Regions from separate parts of the Pediococcus acidilactici genome, predicted to be linked through region 1. Evidence: predicted binding sites of a transcription regulator. Region 1 holds the regulator's gene; each other region holds the start of a gene.
The links. The regulator HrcA, encoded in region 1, represses chaperone genes, less so after heat shock. The targets are predictions, from matches to a motif close to TTAGCACTCNNNNNNNNNGAGTGCTAA.

Region 1 (7,999 bases):
TCAGAGTGGCAATTAGTTCAAAACGGGGGCTTTTTGAAGCGCGCGCTTACCGAACCGGTTGTTGCCGTTAAGTATAAAGGTAAAATTCAGGCGCTGTACCAATACGACGAATCTCGTCAAGTATACCGCCCAGAAAAAATGTTGTTGGTGAGATAAATGCAAATAATTAAGATACATCATCCGTATGATAAAAAAATGATTCCCGAAGAAAAGGTGGTGCTTGCTTTAGGATTTTTTGATGGCATGCATCGTGGTCACCAAGCCGTAATTCAAAAGGCTCGTGAGATTGCGAACGCTAAGGGCTTAGCGTTGGCGGCAATGACTTTTGATCACCACGCTTCGGTAGTTTTCCCCAAGCCGCAGCACCGGTTTAGCGCGTTAAGCTACCTAACTTCTGTATCTCGGAAAGCAGAGTTAATGGAAGCGGCGGGAGTGGATATTCTTTACGTAGTTAACTTTACTTCCGCATTTGGTAGTTTAACCCCGCAAGAATTTGTTGACCAATACATGGTCGGATTAAATGCTGAAGTGGTGGTGGCCGGTTTTGATTATACTTTTGGGCCAGTTGCCACGGCTAATATGGATACGTTGCCAGAAATTGCGCAACACCGTTTTGAAGTAGTTAAAGTACCTAAAATCATTGCACAAGGGCAAAAAATTGGATCGACCGCCATTCGAAACGCCGTTGCCGACGGGGAGATTGACGAAGCTAACCGATATTTAGGGTACCCCTTTGAAACTAATGGTTTAGTAGTCCACGGCGAAGCGCGGGGAAGGACCCTCGGATTTCCTACCGCGAACATTGTTAGCAATCCTAATCAAATCACTCCTGGGATTGGCATTTACGTTGTGGAAATTAAGATTGCCGATAAATGGTACCAGGGGATGGCCTCGGTAGGACGCAACGTTGTCTTTGGGGACGGTCGCCCCGTAACTACGGAAATTAACATTTTAGATTTCAATCAAGAAATTTATGGTGAGACGGTCCGGGTTAAATGGCACCACCGCTTACGGGGAGAAGTTAAGTTTGCTTCGGTGGACGCGTTAATTGCGCAATTGCACCAGGATGAAGCAGATACGCGTGCATTTTTTAAGAAGCGTTAAAGTTGTCTGACCAAGCTTGACTAAAGTTGACATTTCTACAAACCTCTGGTATCTTAATAGTTGTTCTTAGCACTCCGACTTTCTAAGTGCTAAAAGAGGTGATTTTCATGTTGACTGATCGTGAATTATTGATTTTAGAGGAAATTGTTCAAGAATATACGGAAAATGGTAAACCGATTGGTTCCAAGACGGTGATGAACAATCTGCCGATTAAAGTTAGTTCGGCCACGATTCGCAACGATATGGCTAAATTAGAGGACCTGGGTTTAATTGAAAAGACCCATTCTTCTTCAGGTCGGGTCCCATCGCTAATGGGGTATCGTTATTATGTTGATCACTTGCTTCGCCCAGAAGAAGTCGATCAGACGGAAGCACTACAGATTCAAAGGGGACTAGCAACTCATTTCCAAGAGGTTGACGACATTGTTCGAACTTCAGCAGAAATGCTTTCCAATTTAACGCATTATACAGCTTTAACGCTTAAGCCGGAGCAAAAGGGAGCCACGTTAGACGGTTTCCGAATGGTTCCGTTAGGCGGCAACCAGGTGATGCTGATTTTAGTTTCTAGTAATGGCGACGTTACTAGCCAACAGTTCAGTATTCCACACGAGATGAATGGTGAAACCTTAGAACGGGTAGTTCGCATCATGAACGACCGGTTGGTAGGCAAAACGTTGAGCCAGGTATATTACCATTTGCGGACGGACATTCCGCAGGTAGTGGAAAAATACTTGCAGAGTGACGCAGGAGTTTTGGACGTTTTCCAAGACATCGTTACCCGTTCAACTCGTGACCGCTATTTCGTGGGTGGCAAATTAAACGTTTTAAACTTTTCGAAGAATGTGGATGTAAATTCACTTCGGGGGTTACTAACGCTGTTTAATGAAAATGAGCAAATTGACGGACTGCTAGGTAATAAGCGGAGTGACTTGGATGTGAAAATTGGCGACGAGTTAAGTAACGCGTTGCTAAAGGATTTTAGTTTAATTACGGCAACTTACGATGTGGGGAGCCGTGGTAAAGGACTAATTGCCATTCTTGGTCCAACCAGTATGCAGTATTCGAAGACCTTGGGCTTGATCAATACGTTTAGGTACCAATTATCACACCGAATGCTACAATACTATAAGCATCTTGATGACAGTTAGGAGGATTGAATTGGCAAAGGAAGACGAAAAGGCAAAATCAGCTTCAACCGAAGCAAAGGTTGAAGAAGAAAGTAAGGGCGCTGACAAGCAAGCTAAAGCAACGTCCCAAGACGAAAATAATAATCAAAAGGATTCCGCAAAAGATTCGAAGCAAACTACTTTAGATCCTGCGGAAATTGAAAAAATTACGGCGGAACGTGATGAGCTTTCCGACAAGTATATCCGCGCGCAAGCTGAAATTGTGAATATGCGCCGTCGCAACGAAAAGGAACAAGCTAGTCTTTTAAAATATGATGGTCAAAAATTAGCAAAGGCAATTTTACCTGCGTTAGATAACTTGGAACGAGCTTTGACAGTGGAAGCTGAGCATTCAGAACAACTGTTGAAGGGGGTAGAGATGGTTCAAAAGGACCTCTTAAAAGCCCTTAAAGAAAATGATATCGCTGAAATCGAGGCAGATGGTCAAAAGTTTGATCCTAACCTCCACCAGGCGGTTCAGACCGTTCCAGCAGACGATGACCATCCTGCGGATACCGTAGTTAAGGTATTTCAAAAGGGTTATATTTTAAAGGATCGAGTATTACGGCCAGCGATGGTTGTTGTTGCTCAATAAAAGATAGAGAAAGAGGGATTTTAGACAATGGCAAGTAATAAAATTATTGGTATTGACTTAGGTACTACAAACTCTGCAGTTGCTGTCATGGATGGTGACAAACCTAAAATTATCACTAACCCAGAAGGGGCACGGACAACTCCATCAGTAGTTGCTTTCAAAAATGGCGAAACACAAGTAGGTGAAGTAGCAAAGCGGCAAGCAATTACTAACCCTAACACCATTTCTTCAATTAAGCGTCACATCGGGGAAGCTGGATACAAAGTAACGGTAGACGGCAAGTCATACACCCCACAAGAAGTTTCTGCAATGATTTTGAGCTACATCAAGAAGTTTGCGGAAGACTACCTTGGTGAAGAAGTTGATCAAGCCGTTATCACGGTTCCAGCTTACTTCGATGACTCTCAACGGCAAGCAACAAAAGATGCTGGTAAGATTGCTGGTTTGGAAGTTAAACGAATCATCAACGAACCAACTGCTTCTGCGTTAGCTTACGGTTTAGATAAGAGTGACAAGGATGAAAAGATCTTGGTATACGACCTTGGTGGTGGTACTTTTGATGTTTCGATCCTTGAACTCGGCGACGGTGTTTTCCAAGTACTTTCAACAAATGGTGACACTCACCTCGGTGGGGATGACTTTGACCAAAAGATTATTGATTGGTTAGTTGAAGGCTTCAAGGAAGAAAACGGCATTGACCTTTCTAAAGATAAGATGGCTCTTCAACGTTTGAAGGACGCTGCTGAAAAAGCTAAGAAAGATTTGTCTGGGGTTAGCGAAGCACAAATCAGCTTACCATTTATTTCCGCTGGCGAAGCTGGTCCATTGCATTTGGAAAAGACTTTGACACGGGCACAATTTGATCAATTAACCGCAGACTTAGTTGCTAAGACTAAGGTACCAGTTGACAACGCCCTTAAAGATGCTGGCCTATCAGCTTCTGACATTGACCAAGTTATCTTAAACGGTGGTTCAACACGGATTCCAGCTGTTCAAGAAGCCGTAAAGAACTGGACGGGTAAGGAACCTAACCATTCCATTAACCCTGACGAAGCCGTTGCCCTTGGTGCTGCTGTTCAAGGTGGGGTTTTAACTGGTGATGTTAAAGACGTTGTTTTACTTGACGTAACTCCACTTTCACTTGGTATTGAAACCATGGGTGGCGTGTTCACTAAGTTAATCGACCGGAACACTACGATCCCAACTAGCAAGTCTCAAATCTTCTCTACCGCAGCAGATAATCAACCAGCTGTAGACATTCACGTACTTCAAGGTGAACGTCCAATGGCGGCGGATAATAAGACGCTGGGTCGTTTCCAACTAACGGACATTCCAGCTGCTCCACGGGGAGTTCCACAAATCGAAGTTAAATTCGATATTGATAAGAATGGTATTGTTAACGTTTCTGCTAAGGATAAGGGTACTGGTAAGGAACAAAAGATTACCATCAAGAGTTCATCGGGTCTCAGTGATGAAGAAATCGAACGGATGATGAAGGAAGCTAAGGAAAACGAAGAAGCCGACCGCAAGCGTAAGGAAGAAGTTGACCTTCGTAACGAAGTTGACCAATTGATCTTCACAACCGACAAGACTTTGAAGGAACTTGAAGGTAAGGTTTCTGAAGACGAAATCAAGAAGGCTAAAGACGCTAAGGAAGCTCTTGAAAAAGCACAAAAAGATAACAACTTAGAAGAAATGAAAGCTAAGAAGGATGATTTGAGTAAGATTGTCCAAGACTTGTCTGTAAAGCTTTACCAACAAGCTCAACAAGCACAAGGCCAAGCTGATGGTGCTCAAGGTAACGACCAGAATACCGGTAATAACGACGACAACACTGTCAATGGGGATTTCGAAGAAGTCGATCCTGACAAAGACAACAAATAAATAAGTGATTAGCAATGAAGGGTCGAAGTCGTTGACTTTGACCCTTTTGCGGTGATTAACGGTTAAAACTGGTAAAAATCATGGAGGATGAATATGGCTGGAAGTAAAGATTACTATGACATTCTGGGAGTCAGTCGCGATGCATCTGAAGATGAAATCAAGAAGGCTTATCGACGCTTGTCGAAAAAATACCATCCCGATATCAACAAAGAGCCGGGAGCGGAACAAAAGTTTAAAGACATTAACGAAGCTTACGATGTCTTAGGGGACGCGCAAAAGCGTGCGCAATATGATCAATTTGGTTCCGCTGACGGCAACGCTGGCTTTGGTGGCGGTGGTTTCGGCGACCAAGGCGGCTTTGGTGGTTTTGGCGGCGGCTTTGACGACATTTTCAGTTCTTTCTTTGGTGGTGGTCAACGACAGGCCGCTAACCAGCCACGACAAGGAGAGGACCTACAGTACCAAATGACGCTTAAGTTTGAAGAAGCGATTTTTGGTAAAAAGTCGACGATTAAGTATTCACGAGAAGCCGAATGTAAGACCTGTGGCGGATCGGGTGCTAAACCAGGGACTTCGCCAGAAACCTGTCATAAATGTCACGGAACGGGTAGCATTCAAGTTACTCAAAACACTCCGCTTGGTCGGATGGTTCGGCAACAGGTTTGTGACGTATGTAACGGAACTGGTAAAGAAATTAAAGAGAAGTGCCCAACTTGTGGTGGTACTGGACACACTAAGCAAGAACATGAAGTAAAGGTTTCTGTTCCAGCCGGTGTTGAAGATGGTCAACAAATGCGGCTTCAAGGTCAAGGTGAAGCTGGTTATAATGGCGGACCTTATGGTGACCTTTACATCATTTTCCAAGTACAGCCAAGTAAGATTTATGAGCGCGAAGGTTCAGAAATTTACTATGATCAGTCAATTTCTTTCGTACAAGCTGCACTGGGGGATGAAATTGAAGTACCTACCGTTCACGGCAAGGTTAAGCTAAAAATCCCAGCTGGTACGCAGACGGGAACTAACTTCCGCTTGAAGGGCAAGGGAGCTCCTCGTTTGCGAGGCAATGGTAACGGTGACCAACACGTCCACGTGAAGGTTAAGGTGCCTAAGAAGCTGAATGCGGGCCAAAAGGAAGCTTTGAAGCTCTTTGCTAAGGCGAGTGGTGAACATCCGTCAGGCAACGGCAAGGGCGGCTTCTTTGATAAATTTATGAATTAATTAAATTGAAGACAATTAAAAACGTTGAAAATAGGGGATTGCTCTATTTTCAACGTTTTTTGTTTATATTTAATTCAAAATCGCCGTTCCTAAAGTCAAGTAGGTAGCAAATAAGATCCAGATCAAGTACGGAACCATTAGACTAGCGGCTAATTTACTAGTTTGCCAAAAACTTTTCACACACCAAATCACTAGTGCATCGAGTACGATGATAATTAAAAAGCTGATCCAGCGGTTGCTTGCACCAAAGAAAACGATGCTCCAAACAAAATTTAGGACTAATTGGCTAACAAATAAAATCAAGTTATTTTGGCGTGCGTTGGTCCGGTCACGAAGAATTAAATAACCGACAATTCCAATCATTAGGTATAAAATTGGCCAGACAATGCCAAAAATAAAGTCAGGTGGGGCTAAGGGCGGCAACGTTAAGTTGTTATAAATTGCTTTAATATCACCTGATAATATCCCCGATAGGCTTCCGACCAATTCTACAACGATAATGCTGGCGATTAATAAGATCCAATTTGGACTTCTTTTAGTCATTAAATCATCCCTCCTTCAAATTTAAAACGGTTACCCGGTTAGATTAGCTTAAGGGTAACAAAGAGTCGATAGTTTGCATAATGATTTGCTTAAAACAGCACGCCATAATTAAAAGAGGCTGAAAAAAATATCTTAGGATGTTAACTTTAATAAAGTTAAAAGTCAGTTTACGCTGTTTAACATAAAATCTATAATGCGGGATGCTCAGATCTAGACATTCAAAAATCCCTCCATGATTAACAGATAAATTATGATATTTCATCTGTCAGCCACAAAGGGATATCACATTATGCCCAATCCAGGCATCACGTCGATTTTTAGTTAATACTGATAAGCTACCCGACTTTTAGTGCACGCTTTCGTAAAGTCGTAGTGCAAAAAATTAACGATTGTTGTAACGTGCGTCGTCTTCGGGACGATGACTAAGCATCCCGAGGAATTTTAAGCTGTATAGGGCGCTTAAACCTACTAAAATATATACAATTTTAGAGATAATTGCTGTTTGCCCGCCGAATAAGGTAGCAACTAGGTCAAATTGGAAAAGTCCAACCAAGAGCCAGTTAATACCTCCGACAATTACCAAGATTAATGCTGTAAGATCCAATGCTTTCATAATAAATCTCCTCCCATAAGGTTATTATTTTTGGAACACCTTAAGCTTAGCAAATTCACTAATGGTTAAGCTAAGAATATGCTTAACCATGCTTATAAAAAATATTTTTTTCTCACAAATTGCGTTGAGGGAAATCGTTGCCGATGTTAAGCTTATTCTGTAGATGAAAACGCTATTTTATTAAGACTTAAGTGCGGGAGGTAAAAATGCAAGATATTCCAAAAGTTGTTCGGGTAGCATTGCTGCCGAGTTTATTTCTGCGAGTAGAATTTGCTGATGGTGCGGTGAGGTATTGGCGTTCGGCGATCAATAAGACAGAGCTGGACTTGTTAAAAAAAGCTGGAAACCTGCGTAAAGGACTTACTCAACTAACACCTGAGTACTACTGGTTAGGAACCCAAGCTACATTTGGCCAAGATAACACGTTTGCAATTAACCGGGTTATCTATGACGGTAATGAGATTTACAAACAAGGGAATCGGCAACCAACTTAAATTTAAAAAAATAAATCAATAAAGGACCTTGAGGTTGCATTAATGCAGCCTCGGGGTTTTTATTTGGTTAAATTAAAATATGAGGTTAATGGAAAAAGGCTTGCATTTTTCATGTCGAATCGGTTATAGTGTAATGTATAAATAGAACACCATAACTGAACGGAGGTTGAAAATTAATGTTGGAGGTAAAAAAGCTTGATGTATTTATCGGTAGAAAACAAATTATCAAAGGGGCGTCTTTTCAAGTTGGCGATGGGGAAATTGTCGGCTTGATTGGACCAAATGGAGCAGGAAAAACGACGATCATGAAAACCATCTTAGCCTTGACAAAATTTAAGGGGCAGGTCTTGGTAAATCATCAAACGGTTACCTCAAATCACCA
Region 2 (7,999 bases), 560 kb from region 1:
CCCGGTACTTCGGCGGCATCAAATTAGGCGCCGGCGGGTTGATCCGGGCTTACGGATCGAGTACTTCTCTTGCTGTGCAATCTGCTACCCTAATGGAATCGGTAGACCAAGAATTGCTAGCAATCACCATTGATTACCAAAATAACGATCAGTTAACCTACTACCTCGAACAACACCAAATTACCCAGGTGAATCACGAGTATACCACTCAGGTAATCACCACCGTAGCCGTCGACCAAGACCAAGTGGCCGATTTAAAGGCAGAACTAACCGGACTTTTTAGTGGCAACGTTAGCTTTAAAGATGGCGGACAACAACGCGTTCAAGTTCCGTACCAACCTCAGTAATTATTTAACAAAAAAGCATCACGCCTTACATAGTATCTCCAAAATCTAACTTTTAGGGATTACTACATCAGTCGTGATGCTTTTTTTGTTGGTGACGTTCACTACGCGAACGCACCCGATCTTTTAAAGTATCTTCTTCTTTAAATTCATTGCTAGCAGTTTTAGAAGTAGTGGTCCGAACTAATCGTTTAATCCAGCTCAGCATCGGGGTCCGATTTTCCCCTACTAGCCCGATTGCTTCCACAAACAACTCAATTCCCACTAAAATTCCGATTGTTAACAATACCGAGCCCCACAATGTAGAAAGCGGGTAGAGCAACGCGATAAAGGAAAAAATCATTGAAATACCATAAATTACCAACACGGTTTGTCGATGCGTCAATCCCATTTGCATCAAACGGTGGTGCAAATGGCGCTTATCAGCGTGCGCAATTGATTGTTTATTTAGCAGTCGTCTCAAAATGGCGTAAATTGTGTCGGTTAACGGCACTCCTAAAATCATTACCGGGATTAAGACGGAAATGAAGGTGGCGTTTTTCAATCCTGAAAGCGAAAAGACCGCAATCATAAATCCAATAAATAACGCCCCGGTATCCCCCAAATAAATGCGGGCCGGGAAGAAATTATATGGCAAAAAGCCCACTTCTGCAGCCACTAACGTAAAAATCATAATTACAATGTAAATATTAGTGGATGGTAAAAAGAACAATCCGGTAAACCCGGTCGTAAATAGCGCAATGATGGTGACCCCGGTAGCCAACCCGTCTAGACCGTCCAATAGGTTAATCGCGTTAGTAATCGCGGCAATCCAAATTAGGGTAATTGGTAACGAAAACCATCCCAAATGGACAATCCCAATAAACGGTAAAGTCAAGGTCGTCATTTGCACTTCCGCAAACCAATACACCGCTAAAGCCGCGAGCAAGATTCCAATCATTTTCTGCGAAGGTTTTAATTCAAAAATATCATCAATAATTCCGGTTAACATAATTATACATTCGCCGAAGAAGATTCCGTAAAATTGCGGGTTAGGAATTTGATTTCTTAGTAAGAAAAAAAGTGAGAAATTAAATGCCAAGAAGATTGCTAACCCGCCCATCGTCGGCATCGGCACTTTATTAACCCGCCGAGCGTTCGGCTTATCAACCGCTCCAATTTTAAAAGCAATTCTTCGGACAAATGGTGTTAAAATCGCCGAAATGATCATGGTTGCAAATAAACTGACAACTATTTCAAATCGCATAATTTGTCCTCTTTTATGTTCATAATAAGCTCATTATACCGAAATTTGCATGCCTTATACAGTAACTTCACCGAAAACTCACATAATTTAACGATAATTTTCATTTTAAAACGACAACGTTTCCACAGAAAAATAACATCTATTCACTTCAACGAAGTTTTTCCCGGAGTCTTTGCACAAAAAACGGGTTAAGGAAACTCACTTCCTTAACCCGTTTACTTTTATTTCAAATGATAATTATACGTGGAAACAATAATGTTTTCGCGTGAATTTAGTGCCGCCCGCAAACGTAAACCAGTTTGGTTATGCAAAATGTTTTGCCATGGCTTGCGCGGAACGAATTGCGGAACCAATACCGTCGTGGTGTAATTCCGTTCTGCCGCCCGTTTAGCAATTACGTCACAGAACCGAAGCGTCGGATTGGTAATCGAACGGTACGACGAGTGAATGTCGATAAACCGTACGTCCGGATATTCCGCTTTAAATTCCATCGCCGTCTTATGCTCTTTTTCTGGGTTAGCATCAAACGAAACGTGCATGGCGATTACGTAGTCCCCGATTGACCGAGCGTAGTTGATCGCACCAGAAGTTACTTGGGTAACGTTGCTAACCAACACAATTACGGTTGAACCGTCATAGTCGTGCAAGTTAACCTTGCCCTTTTCCACAACCCGCAGTTGGTCAGCGACTTCGTCATAGTGCTTACGAATCTTGTAGAACATCCGCAATAACAGTGGCATAACCACGAAGTATGGCCAAACGTTGCTAAAGTGTAGGAATAGCAAGCAAACTACTAAGACTGCCGATAGTAACGCTCCTAGTAAGTTAGCAGAAGCATTTATCCACCAATGAGCGCCGCCTTCTCGTTTCCAATGCACGATCATTCCGGATTGTGACAACGTGAACGGTACGAAAACCCCAATAGCATAAAGCGGGATTAAGAGACCGGTTTGTCCACCGAAAATCAAAATCAGCACGATTGCGCCCGCGGCTAACGAAATGATTCCGTTAGAGTAGCCGAGTCGGTCGCCCCGATCCATGTAAGCATGGGGCATGAACTTATCCTTGGCCAAATTGTAGGCCAACATTGGAAAGGCCGAGAACCCGGTGTTTGCGGCTACCGCCAAAATCAACGCGGTTGACAATTGTAGGATATAGTAGAAAATCCCGTGGCCGAAGACCGTAACCCCGATTTGGGAAAGCACGGTTTGCGAACTCATCGGCGTAATTCCGCTGTAGTAAGCTAAGAACGTGATTCCCGCGAAGAACGAAGCCAAAATCAACGACATGATTGCCAAAGTAGCTGCCGCATTTTTCCGCCGCGGTTTCTTGAAATTAGGCACCGCGTTACTAATCGCTTCTACCCCAGTTAGGGAAGATGATCCAGAAGATAACGCCCGCATGAAGAGCACGAAGGTCATTCCCGGCACGGTCGAGCCAATTGCTGCCGCCGCATGATAAGTAACTTGTCCGGTAACGATGTTATATAACCCTACAATAATCATTATCGAGATTACCACTACGAACAGGTAAACCGGGATGGTAAGGAAACTTGCCGATTCCCGCAACCCTCGCAAGTTCAGGGCCATAATTCCGAGCACAATCAGCACCGCGATGGCCACGTGATACTTCTGTAACGCCGGGATTGCCGAGGTAATCGCTTCGGTTCCGGAAGTCACACTTACGGCCACCGTCAGCATGTAATCAACTAACAGCGACCCCCCGGCGACTAGCCCGGCCGAAGTCCCCCAGTTCTTGCTAGCAACTACGTAAGCACCGCCTCCCGAAGGATACGCCTTAATAATCTGACGATATGACACCGTAATTGCAAATAATAGCACTAACACGATTGCTGCGATCGGGATTGAATACCAAGTTGCCGCAGCTGATAAAACAATTAAAACCGAAAGAATTTCTTCGGTACCATATGCGATAGATGATAAAGCATCTGAAGATAGCAGAGCGAGCGCCTTAAATTTCGTTAACGCTTGGCCACTTTCGTCTAACGTCTTCAGTGGTTTACCAATTAAAATACGTTTCAAATACGAAAACATTTTTTACTCTCCGTTTTTAAAAATATGCAAGTGAAATTCTACTCCAAAACCAGTAAATTAGCTAGCATATTTTTGGATTCTCACTCATATACTGATAATAACAGAATTTAGGCAAATAAAACAAAATTCCTGATTAACTTTTAAAGAGATTTTGCGATAACCCTTTACCCCGGCATTTGGACACAAAAAAAGACGCGCAATGCGCGTCTTTTCCTGGATTATTCAGTTGCCTTCAGTGATTAATTGCGGGGATGGTTTACCATTTTCGGTAAGCATCTCCATCAGTCACGAAAGTTTGATTACATCATTCCGCCCATACCTGGGTTTGGAGCTGCTGGAGCTGCCGGCTTTTCTTCTGGTAAGTCAGCAACTACTGCTTCCGTTGTTAATAACAATGCGGATACACTAGCAGCGTTTTGAAGTGCTGAACGAGTAACCTTAGTTGGGTCAACGATACCAGCTTCAATCATATCAACCCATTCGTCAGTTGCAGCGTTGTAACCAACACCATCTTTTTGTGTCTTAAGTTTTGTAACGATGACGGAACCTTCTTCACCAGCGTTTTCAGCAATTTGGCGAACTGGTTCTTCAAGAGCACGACGAACGATGTTGATACCTGTTAATTCGTCGCCTTCTGCGTCAAGGTCTTCTAAGGAAGCAATCACGTTAACAAGTGCTGTACCACCACCAGGAACGAATCCTTCTTCAACAGCAGCACGAGTAGCGTTCAAAGCATCTTCGATACGGTACTTCTTTTCCTTCAATTCGGTTTCAGTAGCAGCACCAACCCGGATAACTGCAACCCCACCAGCTAACTTAGCAAGACGTTCTTGAAGTTTTTCCTTGTCAAAGTCAGAAGTTGTTTCACTGATTTGTTGCTTGATCATTGCAACCCGTTCAGCGATTTGTTCTTGGCTACCAGAACCTTCAACGATGGTTGTGTCGTCCTTAGTAACCGTAACCTTGTTTGCTTGACCTAATTGTTCGATTGTAACGTCCTTCAAGTTCAAGCCAAGATCGTCAGTGATAACTGTACCACCAGTTAAGATGGCAATATCTTCAAGTTGTTCCTTACGACGGTCACCAAAACCAGGTGCCTTAACAGCAACCACGTTGAAAGTACCACGCATCTTGTTCAATACCAAGGTTGGCAATGCTTCACCAGTGATGTCATCAGCAATGATCAAAAGTGAACGGCTTTGTTCAACCACTGATTGAAGTAATGGCAAGATGTCTTGAATGTTAGCAATCTTCTTGTCAGTAATTAAGATGTATGGGTTGTCGAGGTTAGCTTCCATCTTGTCGTTGTCAGTAACCATGTATTGTGACATGTAACCACGATCGAATTGCATACCTTCAACAACGTCGAGGGTTGTGTCAACTCCACGAGATTCTTCAATAGTGATAACTCCGTCGTTACCAACCTTTTCCATTGCATCCGCAATCAACTTACCAACTTCTGGGTTAGCAGAAGAAATTGAAGCGATTTGTGCGATGTCATCCTTTGTCTTTACTTCGTGTGACATGTTGTGCAATGCGGCAACTGCTTTTTCAGTAGCCTTTTCAATACCACGACGAATCCCAACTGGGTTAGCACCAGCAGTAACGTTCTTCATACCTTCGTTAACAATTGCTTGGGTAAGTACTGTCGCAGTTGTAGTACCGTCACCAGCAATGTCGTTTGTCTTAGAAGCAACTTCGGATACTAACTTAGCACCCATGTTTTCAAAGTGATCTTCTAATTCAATTGACTTAGCGATTGTTACACCATCGTTAGTGATTGTTGGTGAACCGTATGATTGTTCCAAAACAACGTTACGTCCCTTTGGTCCAATAGTCGACTTAACGGTATCTGCTAATTTGTCGACCCCTTTTAGCATCTTTGTGCGTGCATCTTCTGAAAACTTAATTTCTTTAGCCATGATCAACACTCCTTTAAATTAATTATTCAACAACTGCAACTAAGTCCTTTTCATGGACAACTAAATATTTTTGATCTTCGTATGTTACTTCTGTTCCTGCATATTTATCGTAAACTACTGTGTCGCCTACTTTAACGTTCATTGGTAACGTCTTTCCGTCATCTAAAACGCGACCGTTACCTACAGCGACAACTTTACCGGTTTGGGACTTTTCTTTAGCATTACTTGCCAGAACGATGCCTCCGACAGTTTGTTCTTCTTCGTCTTTAGCTTCTAAAATAACGCGATCTCCTAAAGGTTTTAACACGTGAATCCCTCCAAATTTCTGATAATTAAATGCATGATTTATTTAGCACTCGTTACACCTAAGTGCTAACTACACTGATAACTATATCATGTTTTTAATAGAATGCAAGTGTTTTTGACCAATATTAACCAATCAAATATAACAACCGTTCAAATATGCTATACTTACAGGAAATAAAGGAGTGTCATGATGAAAATTAGTAAAAGTTCTTTATTAACTTTAATCACTTATTTAGCAATTTTCTTGCTACCGAGCGTTATCAACCTTTTCGTTCGGTTGGGTGCATCATTTATTTGGGTGGAAACTATCGATTACCTAGTCGGAGCTGCCCTGCTGGTGGTTATTAACCTGAAAAATAGTGAAATCAACCAAATTGAAACTCGGCGAATCCCCTTCTTCCGAGCAATTGCGTGGGGGATCATCGGGACCGCGTTAGTGATCGTGCTCCAGTTTGTGGTTAGCTACGTCACTTTTATTCTGGGGCAAAACCCCGCTTCCGCCAATACGGCTACGTTAGTTACCCTAGCGAAAATCAACCCGTTTTTTGTGTTGGCAATCACCGTTGGGGCGCCCATTATGGAAGAGTTAGTTTTTCGGAAAGTTTTGTTTGGCAATTTAAGCACTCTATTTGGGATGCGCTCGAACTTAGGTTTGACGATCATGGCGATCATTTCCAGCTTAGCGTTCGCCTTTATGCATAACGACAGCCACATCTTTTTATACGCCGCGATTGGGCTGCTATTTTGCTGGCTGTACCATAAAACGGGACGCATCCAAACTTCAATGATTGCGCACATTTTGATGAACGGCCTGGTGGTATTGCCGCTAGTGATGTAGGAAATTTAAGACGGTCTGACTGGATTGGGATTCGGTTGGGCTGTTTTTTATTACTAAAAACAACAAGCTACTTAAAAGATGTCACGCTTAATCAAGTAGTTTGTTGTTTTGCTAGAGGAAATTTAAGGATTGCAATATCAAAATAAATAATCGTATCTATTTTTGATTATCCTTAGGGATTTGGCATCCTTTTGAAACTCTTTTGATTACAATGAGATTCTTTAAATGACTTTTTATAACCGTTTCATAAAGGTATAAAAAGTGATAAAAAATGTGGGACATTTCCAAAATACCTCTGCGGTTCCAATAAAAAAGAGGTAGTACCGACTAAAAATAGACAAAATAAAACCGTTCGATTGATTTCGAGCGGTTTTATTTTGCAAATCATCTAATTTCTGTACAACATGTTCAACTGTTTTTCCATTGAGCAGGCTAGAGATCTTATCAATCTAAAGGACAGAGAATCGAGGTCTTCGTTAGAAAACGTCAATTTCACCATCCTACTTTAGTAAATTTATTAGCGACAATATCAGAGCAACGATACTGATAGTCAAAGTTAAATATTGTAGCTTTCCTATGTTTTTCATTTTAATGCCTCCATTTTAAAATTGATGAACAGAAGAAAGGCGTATCGCCTCTTTTACCTATTTTTTAAGCATTGTGATGAGTTGTACAATAGCTGTAATCGTCTGAATGATTAGTGTCACTATTGTCATTTGCTTATTGCGATACCTTTTTTATTCTTCATCATCCAATTTTTATCACTTTCTTAACTTTATGCATTTACTATATCAATATAATTGGTATACTTTTACAAACTGAAAACCACCCGATCGTTTCGGGCGGATTTTATTTCCAACCACCACTAAAACATCGTCTTCGAGTAATGATGCTAAACCTATAAATTCATTTGGACCTTAGTAGTTTATCATCCTCCATGACTAGTAGTTTCATCAAAAATAGACAAAACAAAAAAATGTTCGATTATTTTTGAGCAGCTCTGTTTTACAAAAATATTTAATTCTTTTGCGACAAGTTACTATATCTTTTCCTAGGGAAGTGGAGATAGCTTTAAGATGCTTAAACGATAAGTTATCCAAGTCCTTATTAATTCCCCTTGTCATTATTGGCTAGGTAATATTATTATCTTTAGCAATCCTATAAGAATCTAGGTGCTTCTTTATTAAACTCACGATACACACCTACTTAAATAGATTTAAAATAGATAACACGATTGAAATTAACAGCAATACAATAACTATGTTAACTGCTTTTTCTCTTTTCATTTT
Region 3 (7,999 bases), 130 kb from region 1:
TGGGCGCATATAGTCCGTTACCTCAATTTTCAACAGAGCTGGGGAAGCGGTGTGTAGATGCGGTTGTCCGTCCAATCATTCATGCTTTACGTCAACGGGATATTAGTTTTTGTGGGGTTTTGTATGCCGGTTTGATTATGACTAAAACTGGGCCCAAGGTAATTGAATTCAACGTCCGCTTTGGAGACCCCGAAACGGAAGTTGTATTACCACAACTGCAAAGTGATTTTTACGAGCTTATTCTGGGGTTACTGGATCAGCAACCACCCCAAGTGAAATGGCAAAATAACGACATTTATTTAGGGGTGGTTGTGAGTTCAGAAAATTACCCACAATCTTCAGCTACAGGGGTTAGATTATCCAGCTTTAATTGCGTTCCAGCAGACCTTACCATCAATTATGCTGGCGTGGCACAAGATTTGAAGGGCGAATTGGTTAGTAATGGTGGCCGGATCCTTTGTACAACGACCAAAGCTAGTAATATTACGCAAGCGCGAACAATTTTATATTCGTGGTTAAATCAACAGAAGTTAGTGGGGATGCGTTATCGGAATGACATTGGAAAACATGGAGAGTAGGCAATTGGATTATTAGCGGACAAAAGGGCGAGCTATTCAAGTTTGAATAGCTCTTCTTTTTGAGTATTTCAACTACAAGAATTTTAGGCACACAGCAAGTCGCGTTCCATCTGGGTTTTAAAACCGATATATTAATTGATGGAGTTACAATCATTAACGGGGATGTGCTGAATGCGGAACAAATAAAGAAGCACCATGCAAACATATAGGATAATCGATTTGGCAAGTTAATTACGGTGGCAGCCCCGCTAAGATGACGAGTCTATAATCGTTAATAAAGCAGTGAATTTTTTAACGAGCTGTCTGACTGGGTAAGGAGTCCCTTAAAACGGGACTTTTTGTTTTAAAAAAATTCAGTATAAATGTTTACTCATCTACTAATGATTGATAGCCCTAAATTAATGCTAGGTTAAACTTGAAATTTTTAGCAATTGGTCTAGCTTAAAACGGAAGAAAGGACTACAATTGATTAAAATAGTAAATGGGGTTAATTATTAGATGGTGTGTATGGGGACGGTGATGAAAAAGAATGTGGAGACTACCTAAAATTAGCAATAAAGAGATGGTTTAAATCAAACTAAGTTCGTATGAAATATTTTTTTAGCTATTTTATGACTATAAATTCAAAATTGGTCATACGTTTTTAAATTTAGGAGGACTAAGTGATGACAAGAGGTTTTTCAACTGCGGAAAAAGCCCAAATTAAGGCTAACTTATATGCAACATGTGAAAAAAGTTGGGTGAACGTTGGTTATCGAAAGACTAATGTTGATACACTTTGTAATAAAGTTGGGATTTCAAAAGGCGCGTTTTATATTTTTTTTAATAGTAAGGAGGAACTTTTTGCGGATGTAATGGACCGAGTGCAAAATCGGATGATTAACCGCATGAATGATGCAATCGCCGATTCTCCAGATAAAAAGGGATTTATCGAAGGATTTAAACGGTTATACGAAGAATACGATAAGGGAAATTGGATTAAAACCTTAGCTAGTGAGGACTTTAAAGCATTGTTGAACCGCTTGCCGAAGGAAAGATTAGCTGCGCATAATGCTGACTACACACTAGAGAAATTAGGCGTTGCAATTAAGAAAAGTAATCTAGTTTGTAAGCAACCAATGGAAAAAGTAATGGGGATTTTATCCGCATTATTAGCACTATCTGCGGAGAAAGACGCAATTGCTTATGATCATGAAGAAGTGTTTGATTATATGTTGGAACATCTTGTTGATTCGCTATTTGAGTGACTAGCATTATGGACGATCAGAACTGAAAAGATTGGTAATGTTACCCAGTTTTAAAATTGTTGGAGATGAACCAATTTGTTTGATGAAAGGATGTTTAAAAACGAAAACGATTACATTGATTTCAACATTATCATCGGTAACAATTTCTTGTTGGTTAGCAAAAAAGATGTATAAGAATCAGCAATTTCAGGGTGTGAACTCTGCAAAAATGCACTACCACTACGACATATCGGCCGTCCACAAAATTAATTTGTATTTTGAAAGGGGAACGGGAACTATTGAACAGACTGCGGGGGAACAGCTTAAAATTGAGTATTATTTCGCAAATGCCGCACAAGAAAATTCATTTGTGTATACGGAGAATGCGGAGTTTGGTCAGCTAGATTTACAACTAAAAAGGAAAAATCCGTTAGCTCCACTAAATTTTTTTGATGGAATTTTTGTTAAGGTGGGGGTTCCGGCGGCTTACAAGGGTCAAATAAATGTTAAAACGATTACCGGATCTCTGCGAGCCGAGAACTTAAGTTTAGAAAAGGTTTCATTAAAATCTGCTACGGGTGACATAGCGGTGCATACGCTACAAAGCAATCAGGTACTAATAAAAACAACTACAGGGGCAATTTCAATTGATGAGTTGGTTAATATCGGTCATTCCGCAAATTCAGCAACGTTTATTAGCACTACCGGAGCGATTACCCTTATGCATAATAATAAGCTCTTTACTAAAGAAACCGTTAAAACCACGACTGGCAACGTTCATTTAGGTATTGATCAAAAATTAAGCGATTATCTAATTACCTACGAAGGAACGAGAAAAAAAGATTCTGAACTAGTTGGAAATCCGGTTAACAAGATCGTGGTGAAAACCATGGCAGGTAACGTAAGCAGATTTTAAAGGCGCATAGTCGAAATGGGGATCAAGAGGTGAAATTATTTGGACTGCCAATCTCGTTTTTGGGTTCAAAGATGAGTTCTGAAACTATTCAAACGGGCAACCTTATTTTTATTATTTGGGGGGATTTGTTGTATTTAATAGGAGTTGTCCTGCTGGGTAACCAAAAGAAGCGCAGTAAAGTCCAACATATCGTAGCCCTTGGTTTATTAAGCGTTGGCATTTTGGTGGTAATCAATAATTTATTACAATACCTTTTTTGAAACTAAACTGCGGTGTAACTATTTAACGTTCCGTTTTTAATGAGTATGACATTTAAAATTAAAAGCCAGTTAATAAGCGTGTGGCCTTGGGATGACTTATGGCTGCAATGTGCAGAAAAGTTAACGGCGAGAAAGATTTTAGCAGATTTGTTCAAGCCTTTTTAGAGGTAAGAACCTCCACTAGTTGATATAATAACGTGTAGTCAATAGCAATTTACCAAAAGTTTTAATGGTTGCTTCGTATTTATTAAATAATTCGCGGAGGTTGCAATGCTTACTTACCTTTTTTTATTTCTTACTATTTTAGTTTCTAGCATTTACCTATATAAAGATCGGCGTAATTTTATTGCAGGAATCTTTTTTGCGGGAAGCTGTATTAATTTAACTTTACTAGCGACTTTAGGAATTGCCGCTTATCTAGCTGGGGATTCTAGGATTGGAATCATTAGTCTTGCGGTGTTTTTACTATTAGGGATTATCGTGGTTCCGTTACTGGTCGGTTTTAGTTTAATTATTAATACCTACGTCATGCAAACGCGCGAAGGCAAAAGTTTGACGGCTAAATTGTCGCTAATTTTTGGAGTTAACCTATTACTTGTATTGGGTGCGGGTGCGGCTATTTTACTTGCCAACCAGTACTTGGGGCGGTTAACAGGCATCTTGTTCGTTTTTATAGGAATCGACGTAACTTTTACGTTTATCTTTAGTTGTTATTTGTTCTATTCTTTTCTGTATCAAATAATTCCTATAAGAGAAAAAGTCGATTATATTATTACGTTAGGCGCTGGAATAAGGTCAGAAACCGTAACTCCGCTCTTAAAAGGGCGACTAGACAAAGCGTTAGAATACTTTTGGAAACAGGCTGGAAACCCTAAGTTTGTAGTTAGTGGCGGGCAGGGACCTGATGAACCCGTTTCAGAAGCCTATGCCATGGCGAAATACCTTAAAAGTCAGCATGTTCCCGAAGATAAAATCATTTTAGAAGACCAATCCACCACTACTTTACAAAATATGAAATTTTCAAAGCAAAAGATTGAAAAGGATTGGAAAAAGTCAGGAATGCCTAAGGTTATTTTTGCTACTAACAACTATCATGTATTGCGCAGTGCAATTTATGCTCGTAAGGCGGGATTAAATGCAAACGGTGTGGGTTCACCAACTTCATTTTACTTTTTACCGAGCGCGCTAATTCGTGAATATATCGCTTTGTTAGTGATTTATAAGAAAACAACCATTGCGATTGTGTTAGGATGGATTTTACTTGGACTCTTGTTAGCCTTTTTTTAGAATGGGAGAATAGTTTATGCGTAAACGAGTTATAGCTAGCGGTATCATTGTTGCAATATTTTTATTCATTTTCGGGGGTGCTTATTTCTGGTATAAGTCCAACTACGGTACCGAAAATTATTACACTCAAATCACTAATCAGGGAACCAAAATTGTTGAAAAAGATGACTCGGGCAGCCAAGTCGTGGATTACATGTATCATCAACCGATCTATGATCAAAATGGCCAAAAAGTAATGGCTAAGTTTAGAGGCGGGCTAGAACGGCCCTTAAAACTACATGCATATTTAAAGGTTGGATATAACACCAAGCGGCACCAAGTGATTTCTTGGGAAAAGGTTGCTAAAAAGGACGTCCCTAAAGCAGCTTTAAAACAGCTGCATGAGTAAGTTGCTAAAAATATTCAATAACTAAAAGGAAATCATTTCGTCTAGTGGCGAGTGGTTTCCTTTTTTATTTCCGAGCCAAATTTTTAATGGCTATCGATTGTAAAAGTTAGTGGCAGGTTGGAGATATTTCTAAATTTGCCAATGGGTTTCGACTTGCTGTACGGAAGTGAAATTTAAGATCCTGAATGTTTAAATTTAGATGCTAAGGCGCAATATTTAATCCTTACGGAAAACTTTTAAAGCCGGGAAATCGCGCTAATATGGTATTTCACACCCATAAATATTATACAGGGTAATCGAGTTAGCACTTTGCTTAACAGAGTGCTAAGAAGGATGTATACTATAGTTGTAGGTGAAAAGAGTGCTTCTAATTAATATTGCAACACGATTTTTACTTCATTTAATTAACGGAGGTGTTGTTACATGGCCAATTTTTACGGAAATGATCCTTTTTTCAACAATGATATGGATGATATTTTTAATCAAGTATTCAAACGGATGGGAAATCCTAACTCGGATTCCGCTCGTTACTTGGTCAATGGGCAGTCGTTAACACCAGATGAGTTTGCTCAATATCGAGCAACTGGTAAACTACCAGAAAATGCAAAAACAATCGAAGTATCCAAGGACGGACAACAGGCCCTTAAAAAGGGTGGTATTTTGGAGAAGTTAGGAACTAACTTGACTGAACAAGCCCGCGATGGTCTGCTAGATCCAGTTATTGGACGTGAAAATGAAATTCAAGAAACGGCGGAAATTTTGAGCCGGAGAACAAAGAATAACCCTATTTTAGTTGGGGACGCCGGAGTCGGTAAAACTGCAATTGTCGAAGGTTTAGCACAAGCAATTGTAAATGGTAACGTTCCGGAAGCTATTCAAGGCAAAGAAATTTATTCAATCGATTTATCCTCTCTAGAAGCAGGAACCCAATATCGGGGGTCGTTTGAAGAAAACATCAAAGACTTAGTCAAAGAAGTTAAGGCAGCTGGAAATATTATCCTATTCTTTGACGAAATTCACCAAATTATTGGCGCGGGTTCAACCGGCGGCGAAGATGGTGGCAAAGGGATGGCAGATATTATTAAGCCAGCATTGTCCCGTGGTGAATTAACCGTCATTGGGGCAACTACCCAAGACGAATACCGTAATACAATTTTGAAAAATGCAGCGCTAGCTCGGCGGTTTAACGACGTGGTGGTCAATGAACCAAGCGCGGAAGATACGTTTAAAATTTTGCAAGGTGTTAAGGATTTATACGAAAAACATCATCACGTAAAACTCCCCGATGATGTTTTGAAGGCAGCGGTGGATTATTCGGTTCAGTACATTCCACAAAGAACTCTACCAGATAAGGCGATTGACTTAATCGATATGACCGCCGCCCACTTGGCAGCTCGTCAGCCTGAAAGTGATCAAGCAACCTTAAAAGAAAAGCTCAATAAGCTTGAAAAAGAAAAGGAACAGGCTGTTAAAGAAGAAGACTTCAAACGTGCCGCTGACCTAAAGCAACGGATTGAAGAGACCAACAAGCAAATTAAGAATGCAGATAAGAAAGAAGAAGTCGTTGCAACGGTTGACGACGTTGCTCAATCGGTAGAACGGTTAACCGGAATTCCAGTTTCTGACATGGGTGCTAACGATATTGAACGGCTAAAAGATTTAGATAGTCGTTTGAAGAGCAAGGTCATCGGTCAAGACGAAGCGGTAGAAATGGTTGCTCGGGCAATTCGGCGGAACCGGGCTGGATTCTCCGAAGGTGAACAACCAATTGGCAGCTTCCTATTCGTCGGCCCGACCGGGGTTGGTAAAACTGAATTAGCTAAACAGTTGGCTTTAGATATGTTTGGCAATAAGAATGCGATTATTCGGTTGGACATGAGTGAATATTCGGACCGGACGGCGGTTTCCAAATTAATTGGTACGTCAGCTGGTTATGTAGGATACGATGATAACTCAAATACCCTAACCGAACGTGTACGGCGGAACCCATATTCAATTGTGCTATTAGATGAAATTGAAAAAGCGGATCCCCAAGTCCTAACACTTTTACTTCAAGTAATGGACGACGGACGTTTAACGGACGGTCAAGGAAACGTAATCAACTTCAAGAACACAATTATCATTGCAACGTCAAACGCTGGATTCGGTAACGAAAAATTAACTGGCGACGATGCTAAGGATCAATCCCTAATGGATCGACTTGCGCCATTCTTCCGGCCTGAATTCTTAAACCGGTTCAACGGCATCGTAGAATTCTCACACTTAACTAAGAAAGACTTAAGTCAAATCGTTGATCTAATGATTGCGGATGTTCAAAAGACATTGGCGAAGAAAGATTTGACTTTGGAAGTAACTAAACCAGCCAAGGATTGGTTAATGGAACAAGGTTACGATGAAGCAATGGGCGCTCGTCCACTAAGAAGAGTGATCGAACAACAAATTCGGGACAAGGTTACTGATTTCTATCTTGATCATTTAGATGTGAAGAACTTGAAAGCTGATTTGGTTGATGATCAAATCGTCATCGAAGCCAAATAGTTTGATTTTAGCGTTTTGCACATTAAAAAGTCACGCTATTAGTAAGTAGTGGCTATTAAGGAAATCATTTCGTTTAACGACGAAGTGGTTTCCTTTTTTGTTTTTTTAAAATTCAGGGAGGGGCAATTTTAGATGCTAACCAATGAGATTAGGGATGGCTAATCATTTAGCTGCGCGTGTTAGTAGTTAGGTGAAATGGTAAAGCTAAGAAACTTTAAAGAATATTCAGAATGCATTTTAAGAGGTAATCGAGTGCTATCCTTTAGGTGAAATCAAAAGTTGAAAGTTTATTAGTAGATTTGAAATGTAAGTTTCGCGAAATGCAGGATGACGATGGTCCCCATTTTACCTAAAAAAGTTTTGAATTCAATCGGATGCATTAAGTTAATTAAAATGCGTGAAAGTTAATGTTACTTCCTGCATTTTACATAAAATAGAACCTTTCAATCCTTATCGATCGAGTGATTAGATGCCGTGGACAGCCGTATTTTTGAAAGCGATTTCTATAAAGGAAGATCTAAGGAATGAAAGGCAACGATTGCGATTTAGTTATTTATCAATGGTTGGAACAAATGCCATAAACAATGGCATCCAGGGAGGGATTACGTTTGGAAGATTTAATCTTAGAAACTCGTCATTTATCAAAAAAATTCAAAAATGAATTAGCTGATAATGATATCTCACTGCACATTAAAAGGAATACGGTATATGGTCTGATAGGACCTAACGGAGCGGGCAAATCTACGTTATTAAAAATGATTGTTCAGCTACTAGCGCCTACCGAAGGGAATATTATCTTTGATGGA

Region 2: the regulator HrcA is predicted to act here: its motif matches at 5,916-5,942, upstream of groES (co-chaperone GroES).
Region 3: the regulator HrcA is predicted to act here: its motif matches at 4,957-4,983, upstream of I6H64_RS03435 (ATP-dependent Clp protease ATP-binding subunit).

The regions. Positions count from the first base shown of each region.
Region 1 covers NZ_CP066046.1:806,705-814,703, reverse strand. The annotation lists gene truB (tRNA pseudouridine(55) synthase TruB) at 1-156, shown strand, start outside; gene ribF (riboflavin biosynthesis protein RibF) at 157-1,104, shown strand; gene hrcA (heat-inducible transcriptional repressor HrcA) at 1,212-2,252, shown strand; gene grpE (nucleotide exchange factor GrpE) at 2,242-2,865, shown strand; gene dnaK (molecular chaperone DnaK) at 2,893-4,749, shown strand; gene dnaJ (molecular chaperone DnaJ) at 4,843-5,967, shown strand; gene I6H64_RS03955 (TspO/MBR family protein) at 6,037-6,510, opposite strand; gene I6H64_RS03950 (DUF378 domain-containing protein) at 6,893-7,123, opposite strand; gene I6H64_RS03945 (hypothetical protein) at 7,330-7,617, shown strand; gene I6H64_RS03940 (ABC transporter ATP-binding protein) at 7,794-7,999, shown strand, end outside.
Region 2 covers NZ_CP066046.1:1,361,720-1,369,718, forward strand. The annotation lists gene I6H64_RS06835 (YigZ family protein) at 1-347, shown strand, start outside; gene I6H64_RS06840 (glycosyltransferase family 4 protein) at 415-1,590, opposite strand; gene I6H64_RS06845 (APC family permease) at 1,812-3,644, opposite strand; gene groL (chaperonin GroEL) at 3,944-5,566, opposite strand; gene groES (co-chaperone GroES) at 5,589-5,873, opposite strand; gene I6H64_RS06860 (CPBP family intramembrane glutamic endopeptidase) at 6,063-6,710, shown strand.
Region 3 covers NZ_CP066046.1:680,714-688,712, forward strand. The annotation lists gene purD (phosphoribosylamine--glycine ligase) at 1-578, shown strand, start outside; gene I6H64_RS03410 (TetR/AcrR family transcriptional regulator) at 1,244-1,825, shown strand; gene I6H64_RS03415 (DUF4097 family beta strand repeat-containing protein) at 1,863-2,720, shown strand; gene I6H64_RS03420 (hypothetical protein) at 2,792-2,980, shown strand; gene I6H64_RS03425 (YdcF family protein) at 3,251-4,267, shown strand; gene I6H64_RS03430 (YxeA family protein) at 4,284-4,655, shown strand; gene I6H64_RS03435 (ATP-dependent Clp protease ATP-binding subunit) at 5,079-7,193, shown strand; gene I6H64_RS03440 (lantibiotic protection ABC transporter ATP-binding subunit) at 7,778-7,999, shown strand, end outside.